Linked DNA regions of Gemmatimonas phototrophica. The protein of the gene in region 1 interacts with the protein of each later gene in a pairwise test. Links are inferred from orthologs where the notes say so. Each region holds a gene or a part of one and is shown on either strand. Other genes may lie near its edges.

What was found. Proteins that work in one complex are often made in the same cells at the same time.
Region 2: the proteins of ftsZ (region 1) and GEMMAAP_RS09605 interact in binary tests that used the Escherichia coli proteins (3 or more experiments, as listed by UniProt). The link is inferred for Gemmatimonas phototrophica from one-to-one orthologs.

The regions. Positions count from the first base shown.
Region 1 is NZ_CP011454.1:1,906,871-1,914,583, reverse strand. What follows is about bases 2,364-5,330. They hold ftsZ (cell division protein FtsZ), read right to left. Parts: upstream 4,501-5,330; coding sequence 3,226-4,500; downstream 2,364-3,225. Other genes in these bases: GEMMAAP_RS07895 (M14 family zinc carboxypeptidase), read right to left, coding at 5,032-5,330; GEMMAAP_RS07905 (M23 family metallopeptidase), read right to left, coding at 2,364-3,229. Also shown: GEMMAAP_RS07910 (hypothetical protein), read right to left, coding at 1-1,809; more of GEMMAAP_RS07905, read right to left, coding at 1,958-2,363; more of GEMMAAP_RS07895, read right to left, coding at 5,331-7,713. UniProt on the Escherichia coli protein: Essential cell division protein that forms a contractile ring structure (Z ring) at the future cell division site. The regulation of the ring assembly controls the timing and the location of cell division.
Region 2 is NZ_CP011454.1:2,271,460-2,274,434, reverse strand. It holds GEMMAAP_RS09605 (rod shape-determining protein), read left to right. Parts: upstream 1-956; coding sequence 957-1,994; downstream 1,995-2,975. Other genes in the region: mreC (rod shape-determining protein MreC), read left to right, coding at 2,030-2,975; ald (alanine dehydrogenase), read left to right, coding at 1-684. UniProt on the Escherichia coli protein: Forms membrane-associated dynamic filaments that are essential for cell shape determination. Acts by regulating cell wall synthesis and cell elongation, and thus cell shape.

The sequences.
Region 1 (7,713 bases):
GCCCGCGTCGGCAAGACGGGGCGCATCAGAGCCGGCGACGCCTCGCGCCAACGGCCCCGCCTGCACGCCGGGCGCTCTGGGCACCCATTCACGTGACGCGTTGACCACCAGCACACTGGCCCCCCCTGCTGCCTGCACATCGTACACACCAGCCGGAATCATGGCCGACGTGGCCTCGTAGCGTGTCCCGAAGCGTACCGCCACGGAATCACGGGAGGCGCCCGCCGAGGCCCGCCTGGCAAGCCGCACCGGGACCACCGAGTCGGCTCCTCCGCGACGCCACATCACCGGCTCACCAGCGCGCTGCACTCCCGGTACCGGCCGTGCCGCGCGCAGGTCGCCACGACCAGCGGAGACCCAGTCGAATATAGCCCCCCACAGCGCCGTGAACGCGTCGCGATTGCGGCCGGCCCGCAGCGACCATCCGGCGTAGCCGGAGCCCGAAATGACCACGGTGCGCGTACCACCCGCCTCGCGCGTCGCGATGGCGGGCTGCGCGTCCCCACGCTTGCCAAGGCGCATGGTGAGCACGGTTTCCGTACCCTGCGCCGGTCCGGCCAGCGTGACCGGGGGCAACGAATCAAACGGCAGGGCCGAAAGCGCCGCCATGAGCGGCGACGGCGGGGCCGCGGCCGCGTACCACTCGGGCGTGCGCGTCAATTCCCCGGCGCGCGCAATCTGGGTGGGGGGAGCTGGCACCCAGAGAGCCCGCGCGGTCGTCGCCGATGCCGACGGTGCCGGTCGCCAGGCGGTGTCGCCGTGCACGATCAGCATGCCGGCCGCAGCCGCGCGCACCTTGACCTCGGCTTCGCTGATCGGGGCGAGTGAGCCTTCCACGCGCCACACATTGGGTGCGATGCGCAGGTAGGCCCGGGTGGGCACATCGAGGGCGCCGCGGAGAACCGTGAGCACTTCCCGCACGTCGATATCGGGCGCGGTGGAAACAAACACGGCGGTGGGTTTGTCACCCACATCCATGGCCACCGTGAGCGTATCGTTCCGCAGCTCCACATCACTCGCAATGTCGAGGACCGCCTGCACGATGGCAGTGCGGTCGCCGCGTGGCACAACGACCGGAATGGCGATACGGGTGTTCGCATAGGGCGCCAGCGCCGGGACGGCAGCGGTGGCGACTTCGGTACCATCAAGACGGATGTGCAGCGTACCGTCGGGGGTCGCCACACCTCCGGCGGCGACCGTGGCGGCGATGGCGATAGTGTCGGCGCCTGTGGCGGACACCGGCACCGCAAGATCGGCCAGCCCAACGTCACGTCGTGGCGCGTGTGCGAGGCGCAGCACTCGCGATCCCGGAGGCGCTTCAGACAGGGCGTCGGCGTCATCGACTTCGCCGTCGGTGACCAGGACCAAACTGCGTCCCAACGAGGCGGCACGGTCCACGGCCGGCCGTAAACGTGTGGACAGATCCTGCGGAGTAAGCTGTGCTGCGTCCGTGGTACTGGCGTCGCGCAGCGAATCGCCCACGAAGACCACGGGCGCATCACCCGGCAGCCCGGCAAATACCGAGTCGGCCAATTGCTGGCGCCAGGTGCGCACATAGGTGCTTTCATCGCCCACTGCGCGTCGCCATGAGGCCGACACATCGATGGCCACCAACGGCGCCCGCGGGGTGGCCCGCCCCAGGGGGGCCGACAGCAACAGCGCCGCCACAACCGTAACGGCAGCGCCGCGCAGGAGCGCCAGCAACCAGGTCAGTGCCGACTGTGGCGAACGTGCCGTCCCCACGGAACGTCCGTAGGCGAACCACGCCGCCAGCAGGCCAAGGGCTACGGCAATGAGCCAACGAATCACGAAGAAACGCTCACAGGGGGCGCGGACCAGAGAAAGGGCGCGGGGCAGAAGAATGGTGATTCTCCTGCCCCACCGGTGGGAGCAACGACTCCCGTGCTGTTACGCAGTGCCAGCGAGATTTGCTCGTGGCGAGGCGGCGGGGAGTAAATCAGTCGCCGCTGGGGCGCTGGGCGCCGCTGCGAACGGCCGTCGCCGCGGCGGGCTGATCGAGCTGGGCGAACAGCCGGGCCTTGAGTTGGGCGAAGGTGCTACGCTGTGCGGCGGCGAGCGGTTCACCGGTCTCGTTGCGCAGGGCAATGCGGGGATCTTTGTGCACGCCTTTCACCAACACTTCGAAGTGCAAATGCGGCGCCGTGGACAGCCCGGTGGTACCCACTTGCCCGACCGTTTGCGAGATGCTGACCGACTGTCCGGAGCGCACGTTGATGGCGCGCAAATGCCCGTAGCGGGTGACCACACCGTTGGTGTGCCGGATTTCGATGGTCTTGCCGTACCCACCCTTCCAGCCGGCAAAGATCACGCGGCCGTTGCCCAACGCGCGGACGGGCGTTCCCGACGCCGCGGCGTAGTCCATGCCCTGATGCCGGCGCACGGTGCCCAGAATGGGATGGCGCCGGAGGCCGAACACACTGGAAATGCGACGGAAGGCGAGCGGCGCTCGCAGGAAGGCCGCGCGCATGGACTTCCCTTCGCCATCGAAATAGGCCACCCGGGTGCCCTGCGTGAAGCGCATGGTTTCCACGGGCTTGCCGGCCACGGTCAGGCGAGCGGCAATGATGTTGCCCGGACGAACAAGGCCGTTGGGAGCCCTCTGACGCTCCACCAGTACACGGACCGAGTCGTTCTTTTGCAGATCACGGCTGAGATCGACGCGGTACTCCAGGATATCGGCCAAGGCATAGGCGAGCTCAGTACGCTGCCGCTCCGGGAAGGCATCCGCGCCGGCGGCAATGGCCGAGGTGAGGCTGGAAGTGATGACTCCGCCAACGACAACGGTATCCGTGGTCCACTGGAGCTTTTCTTCCTTCTCAACCCAGGTACTGCCGAACGAGCGCGTGAAGCGCACTACGCGATCGATGGCCAGTTGCAGCACGACTTCGGAGGCGCCGGAGTCCGGGTCCACCTTGGTGGTAATGGTGGCGCCAGCCCGGACCTTGGTGGGGTCGAGCGCGGAGGCGACACTCAGGGCTTCAGCGGCCTCTTTCGGTGCCAGCCCGGCCCGCTCAAGGGCCGCGGAGAGCGGTTCCCCCCGACGGATAGTGTCGGTCTTGGTACGCCAGCGGGCAGCAACGGAAACACGAGGCCCCGCCGCCAGAACACTGGCCGCGGGGCGCTCTTGAACGGGACGTCCCAGCGCGATAACAGCCGCTCCGATGCCCAGGCAACCGGCGGCGACGAGCAGCTTTCGCGAGGAAGTCAATCCATCTGTCTCCGTATGAACGTCGGGATTTCCATATCGTCGAGCTCAGGGCTGGACGATGTGGTAGTCGGTGGAACACGCGGGGCGCGCGGGGGCACCCCTTCCCAGGCAGGACGAGCTGGTGGAACTGGAGGTCTCGCCGCGGGCCGGGTGCCGGTGGGGAATGGCAACACGGACGGGGCTTTGGCTCCACCGGTCTGAACATCAGAATGTGGGGCAGCCGCGGCCCGGGGGGAAGGGGCGTAGGGGCTATTTGTGACAGCCGGGGCCGCTACCGTTGGCTGAGTCCCCTGCAAATAGCGATCAAAGCCGGTGGCAATGACCGTGACCCGGATCTCCCCCATCATGGCCGGCTCATGCACGGCCCCGAAGATGATCTCGGCGTCGTCGCCCACGGCGTCATGCACGATGTCGTTGATCTGGTGCACTTCGCCGAGCGTGAGATCCTCACCGCCGGTGATGTTGACCAGCACGCCCGTGGCGCCGGAGATGGAGACGTTGTCGAGCAGCGGCGAGGCAATGGCCTGCTGGGCCGCTTCGGTGGCGCGGTTTTCGCCGCGCCCGATGCCGGTGCCCATGAGTGCCGACCCGCCGTTCTGCATCACGGTGCGGACGTCGGCGAAGTCGACGTTCACCATACCCGTTTCGCTGATGAGCACGGAGATGCCCTGCGTGGCGTGCAGCAGAACTTCGTCGGCCTTCTTGAGGGCTTCGTGGAATGGGATGCCCTTGCCCACGACCGCCAGCAAGCGCTCGTTGGGCACGATGATCATCGTGTCCACATGCTTGCGCATTTCGTTGATGCCTTCTTCGGCCTGACGCATACGCTTGCGCCCTTCGAAGAGGAAGGGACGCGTCACGATGCCAACGGTGAGGGCGCCAGCCTCGCGCGCCAGCTGGCACACCACCGGTGCGGCGCCCGTGCCTGTACCGCCACCCATGCCGCAGGTGATGAACACGAGGTCGGCATTGCCGAGCACACGCTTGGTGTCTTCGCGGTTCTCTTCAATGGCCTGACGCCCGATTTCAGGACGGGCACCGGCACCGAGACCACGCGTGAGCTTCTTGCCGATCTGAATCTTGACGTCGGCCTTCGAATTCATGAGGGCCTGCGCGTCGGTGTTGACCGAGATGAATTCCACCCCTTCGAGGTGTTCCTCGATCATGCGGTTCACGGCGTTGCCGCCGCCACCGCCAACGCCCACCACTTTCATGCGAGCGTTCTGGGATCCGCTCTCTTCGAACTCGAAGGTCATCCGGGGGAGTTCCATAAACAGGCTGGCCGGCGCAAGGAGTGAATGACGCAGGCATCCGGGGTGAGGGGACGCCTCGCGGTCAGGTTGCGGCGAGCTCCACCGGCGTTGGTGGACCGCGCTCCTGACCAATGTGCAAATGTGGAGGAAGCAGTTCGTGGTACGGAAGCTCCCCTAGAATACACGTTCGATTGCCACGCGCAAGCACTGGATTTTGTTGAAGTTGGCGCTTTTTGCCGACGGTCCGGAGCGTCACAAATTCGGCCAATAGTTATCCACAGAAAAGCAACTCGCGATGGTTCGTGACATTTGACATGGCGATTGCCGTGTGAACAATTCCCCGATGTGATCAACGCCGTCTGAACACGATGTACAGGGGCATTTCGCGGTTCGTCGGTGGGCCGGCGAACATCGGAAGAGCGCCACGGAAAAATCGATGGGTCGCCATGCAACCGTGAACCACAAACCCGAACCCACAACCCGGAACTGATCAGTTTCGGGTTATGCGGTTCGGGTTTGTGGTGTTGGGTGGTACGGTCTCCGGCCCAACTACGGCTTCTTGGGCCCCACCACGTCGTTCCAGTTGATCAGGCTGTTGAAGACCATGTTGAACTCCCCGTGGTTCTGCCAGCGGTAAATGGGGTTGTTCGCAAACAGGATCACCCGACCACGTCCGTTTACCGCCTGCGGTACATCCACCGCGAACGGGCGGCTCCTGAGAGAGTCGGCGCCGGTCATCAGCCCTGACAACACGGCCTTGTCCCCCCCCACGTAGCGCGCCAGTACGTTCCCTTCATCCGCGATCCCCACCTTGAACGGGGTGCCGCCCACGTACTTCACGGGAATGGTCGTCTTGCCGAACCCGTAGAACACCGGATGCTCCGGGCGCGTAATGGTGGCTTCCACCAGCGGCCGCTGCGCCGTGAGCCCCACCACCGGGGTCTTGTCCACCGTGCGCGCCCAGCCAAACTCGATGGGCAGTCGCGCGCTCTCGCCAATGGCGATCAGTGTGCCGCCTTCCTCTAAGAAGCTGGCTACGGCATCAACGCCCTTCTGGCCAAAGCCACCCGTGATGTTGTCCGTCTCGCCGTACATGCCCAGGAACGGGTACTTGGGGTCCTTCTTGTACGGCACGGGGCGCGCGGCGGGCGCCTGCATCACCGTGGTCTTCGACAGATTTTGCTCGGCCATCAGAATGACATCGAAATCCCGGCGCAGGTTGCCCTGCATCAGCCGCTCCTTGTAGACGAGCGTGAAGGGGATCTTGAATTCGTCAAACGTGAGCCGATACCAGCCGAGGTTCTGCGTGCCGCTCCACTGCGAATAGATGGCCACCCGTGGCGCCTCGGCATTGTGCGTTCGCACGGTCGGCACCGACGGCAGATATGCCGCCGTGAGACCGAGCGAATCCACCAGCTTGCGTACCACCGTCGCGTGCTTGGCCTCGATAAGGAACGATCCTGCCGGATACGTGGTATCGCCGGCGGCAAAGCCCTGCTCTGCCACCTTCATGGGCACGCTGCGCAGGAGATAGCGGAAGGTGACCATGTGGTTGCTGCCCAGATGCGCCACGGCAATGGTGTTGCCACCGGTGCCCGCGAGTGTCCCCTTGGCAATGGCGCGATCAACGTTGGTGACCGGAGTCTTGAGAATGCTGGAGTCGCCGACTTCCAGTACATCGACGCCCATGGCAAAGCCCATGCTCCAGCCGCTGTCGTCGTACGTGTTCAGTCGCGCGTCAGGATACTGCTGCTTCTCCAGCAAATTCTTGGCGAGGCGGCCATACGGCTGATCGCGCTTGATGATGTACGAACCGGCAGGATACGTGGTGTTGCCCACCTTCACCGGTGCCGTGGCCTGACCGATTTCGATCCGCTGCACCCGCAGCAGGTTCACCATTTCGATCACGCGCGTCATGTCGCGCTGCACCGGGATGACGAATCCGTATGGCGCCTTGTTCTTCCCTTCTTCGATGCTGTTCCGCGTCTTGATGTAGAAGTTCTCCAGCACCGTTTGCGGGAACATGCTGGCCAGCTGCAACGCCGAGATGACGCCGGTCTGCATGTAGTTGGCGTTGGAGCGACGGGTGAACGTGGCAATGTCGTTGAAGCCAATGGGATTGCCGCGATACCACTCGCGATCCTGCGCGCCGCCCCGACCCGTTGGGATGGCACCAGCGCGCCCGCCAAAACCACCACTCGCAGAAGCCGCCCCCACCGCCATGCCACGGCGCGCGTTGGCCATCGCGGTGCTGTCGAGGTCTCGCCCCGACTGTGTTTCGTACATCTTCATGAGGCCGTTGTGGTTGTACGCCACCGAGCCGAGATAGCCGGGCGACCAGCCATCCATGAAGGCGTGCGTGTACACGCCGGGCATGCCCCACTTGGTCATCTGCGCCATTTCCCAATTGCCGAACCACGGCAGTTCGGCGAACAGAATGGGATCGAGATTGGGGTTCTGCGGCGGTCCACCGGTGTACGTATAGAGCAACGGCTGCGCTTCATGCAGGTCGTGCATGATGGGCGGGTACGCGGTGAAATACCAATCAATGATCGCGCGCATCTGCACCAACTTGATGTTGATGTCGCGATTGTTGTCGTGATACACGTACTTGCCCCAGTACGGCACCTGTCCGCCCGCAAAGCCACCCGGAGCGGGAGCGGTGGGGGCCGCCGGCGCGCGGCGTGTGGTGTCATTGGGCGCCGCCGCACTCGGTGCCTGCGCCGTCACGGTAGGCTGCGCCATGGAGAGGTTGCGCAGGAACCAATCGACGTTGCGATCACGCCCATCGGCATCGGCCGCCGGCGTGATGGAGACATACAGCTGTTCGCGGATCTGACTGATAATGGGCGACGTCTCAGCAGCAAGTCGGTAGGCAAGCTCCATGAGTGTTTCGGAGGGGCCCGTTTCTCCCGAGTGCAGTCCGCCCATGAGGTGATAATGCGGCTTGGTCTGCGCCAACAAGGACTTGACCTGGTCCTCCGTCATGCCGCGCGGATCGGCGATGCGCTTCAGGTTGGCGCGGTTCTGCGCGACCTTCTGCATGTTGGCTTCGCTGGAGATCCAGACCACGACCAGCTCGCGTCCTTCGTCAGAGCGGCCAATGGTTTCGACCTTGACGCGTGGCGTCGCCTTTTCAAGTGCACGATAGTAGGCGAGCTGCTTGTCGTAATACGTGAGGATGCGGGGCGCGCCCACGTGATAGCCGAGTACATCACGCGGCGTAGGAAT
Region 2 (2,975 bases), 360 kb from region 1 along the record:
GAAGGGGCCAAGTACCTCGAAAAGCTGTATGGTGGTCGTGGCGTACTGCTGGGTGGCGTGCCGGGCGTGGCGCCGGCCAAGGTCGTAATTCTGGGCGGCGGCATTGTGGGCGTGAACGCCGCGAAGATGGCGGCGGGACTCGGTGCCAAGGTGGTGGTGCTCGACCTGTCGTTGGAGCGCCTGCGCTACCTGTCCGACGTCATGCCGGCCAACGTGCAGCTTGTTCACTCCAACCGACACAACATCCTTGAGCAGATCAGCACCTGTGACCTGGTCATTGGTGGAGTGCTCATTCCGGGTGCCAAAGCCCCCAAGCTCGTGCGGCGCGCCGATCTGGCCAAGATGCGTCCGGGAGCGGTAATCGTGGACGTGGCGGTGGATCAGGGTGGTTGCGTGGAGACGATCAAGCCGACCACACATGAGAATCCCACGTACACCGTGGACGGTATCATCCACTATGGCGTCGCCAACATGCCAGGGGCCGTGCCGCGCACGTCCACCTTGGCGCTCACCAATGCGACGTTGCCCTATACGCTGCAGCTGGCGAACAAGGGATGGAAGAAGGCGCTGAAGGACAATGGCGCGCTGCTGAAGGGGCTCAACATGTCCGGCGGAAAGGTCACCTTTCCGGGAGTGGCGGAAGCGTTCGGGATGGAGCTCACCGACCCCTCTTCGTTCCTCTGACCGGTATGGGGGGCCACTGGTGCCCGACGATCGCCTTGGTAGCTGCCCCTGATGGCACGCGGCCGGTCCCTGATGGGACCGGCCGCTTTTTTTGGTGTGACCGCGGAACTTTGCGGCCACCACGGACCTGACCGCTGACGGCGGCAGTGCGCTAGGTCACGATATTCCAACAGCTTGTCCGCTCTGGCGTGAGCCAATACGTTACCGTATACGTCGCTGCCCGTTTTTCACAGGCGCCACCCTCCGGTGTCGCGCCGCCCCGGTCTCTCTGGATGTTCTGGCCCTTCAGTAAGTCGAACTCGTTCTTCCCGGCGAATGCCATCGCCGTAGACCTTGGCACTGCCAATACGCTGATCTATGTGAAAGGCGAGGGGATCGTGCTGAACGAGCCCTCTGTCGTCGCGCTCGACCGTGAGACCAAGAAGATCAAGGGCGTTGGCCTCGAGGCCAAGCGCATGCTCGGGCGGACCCCCGATGGCATCATGGCCGTCCGGCCCATGAAGGACGGCGTGATCGCCGACTTCGATGTGACGGAAAAGATGCTGCGCTATTTCCTGACGCTGGTGATCGACAAGCACGTCTTCAAGGTGAAGCCGCGCGTGATCGTGTGCGTGCCGTCGGGCATTACGGAAGTGGAAAAGCGCGCCGTGCGAGACTCGGCACTCGGCGCTGGCGCCAAAGAAGTCTTCATGGTGACGGAACCCATGGCGGCGGCCATCGGCGTGGGTCTTCCGGTGGAGTCGCCCACGGGCAACATGGTGATCGACATCGGCGGGGGCACCACGGAGATCGCCGTCATCGCGCTGTCTGGCATCGTCAGCGATACCTCCATTCGTACTGGTGGCGATGAGCTGGACATCAGCATCGTGCAGTTCATGCGCAAGAACTACAATCTGCTGATCGGTGAGCCCACGGCGGAGCAGATCAAGATTCAGATCGGTTCGGCGTATCCGGTGGGCGAAGAACGTGAAATGGAAGTGAAGGGGCGCGATCTGGTCTCTGGCATTCCCAAGACGGTGCGCGTGCACTCCAGTGAAATTCGGGAAGCGGTGCAGGAACCCATTCAGCAGATTGTGGATGCGGTGCGGCGCGCGCTCGAAATCACCCCGCCGGAGTTGGCCTCGGACATCGTGGATCGCGGCATCGTGATGACCGGCGGCGGAGCGCTCATTCGCGGACTGGATGTGCTGCTCTCTCAGGAAACGGGGCTGCCCATTCATGTTGACGAGGATCCGCTCACGTGTGTCGTGCGTGGGACCGGCAAGATTCTTGATGATGAAGAGAAGTACTGGTCGGTGTTGACCACCTGAGTCACATCATTCCCCTTTTCACTCGCTGAATACGCGTGGCACGGAACGTTCGCGGCGAAGGGCGTCTCGACACCGGCCTCGTGCTGGTGTGCGTGGCATTGTCGGTCCTGGCTTTTCTTTCTCCGCGGCGCACGCGTGAAGACGTGGCCGCGCTGCTGCGCGCCACGGTGCTGTCGCCGCTGGTGCAACTCGAAGGGCGAGCCGCCACCATTCGCGCCGCTGTGGTGGCGCGCAATGACTTGCTGGTCACACGCGGGCGTGCGGTCACGGACACGCTGAGCCTGCGTGCCATCAGCGACGAGAACAGAACACTCCGCCAACTGCTTGGGTTGTCGGCGCGCTTGCAGGATGGCTTTGTGCCGGCGGAGCTGTTGCCCATTCGTGGTGGGGACGAATTCTCCATTGCGTTAACGGTGGGGAGTGACGTTGGCGTGCAGCCGTATCAGCCGGTGGTGACCGCTGATGGTCTGGTGGGCATGGTGGTTTCTGTCGATCGCACGACGAGCACGGCGCTCACGTGGGCACATCCCGATTTTCGGGTGAGCGTCATGAGTGCTGATCAGAACGCCTTCGGAATTATGCAGCCCCATCTGGCAGAAGGCGCCGAGCGGTGGTTGCTGGAAATGCGGGGCGTGCCGTTTCGCGCCAAACTGGATACCGGAACCCTCATTGTGAGTTCCGGGCTCGGGGCCACCTATCCCCGCGGCATTCCTGTCGGCACGGTGATCGGGGAATTGAGCACACCGGAAAAGTGGGCCCGGACGTATCTGGTGAAACCTGCGGTGTTGCCGGAGAATATTGGTCCGGTGCTGGTCTTGTTGCCGGGACGAGCGCAGCGCGGCGTGAATGGGGTGTGGACAAGCGCGGCAGCAGCGGACAGCGCCGCACGTGCGGTCGCCGCCGCGGGCGATTCGCTGGCGCGCGTCACCGCTCTCGATGAACTGGCCGCCCGTCGTGCCGCGCTGGACTCCCTGAGTGCCG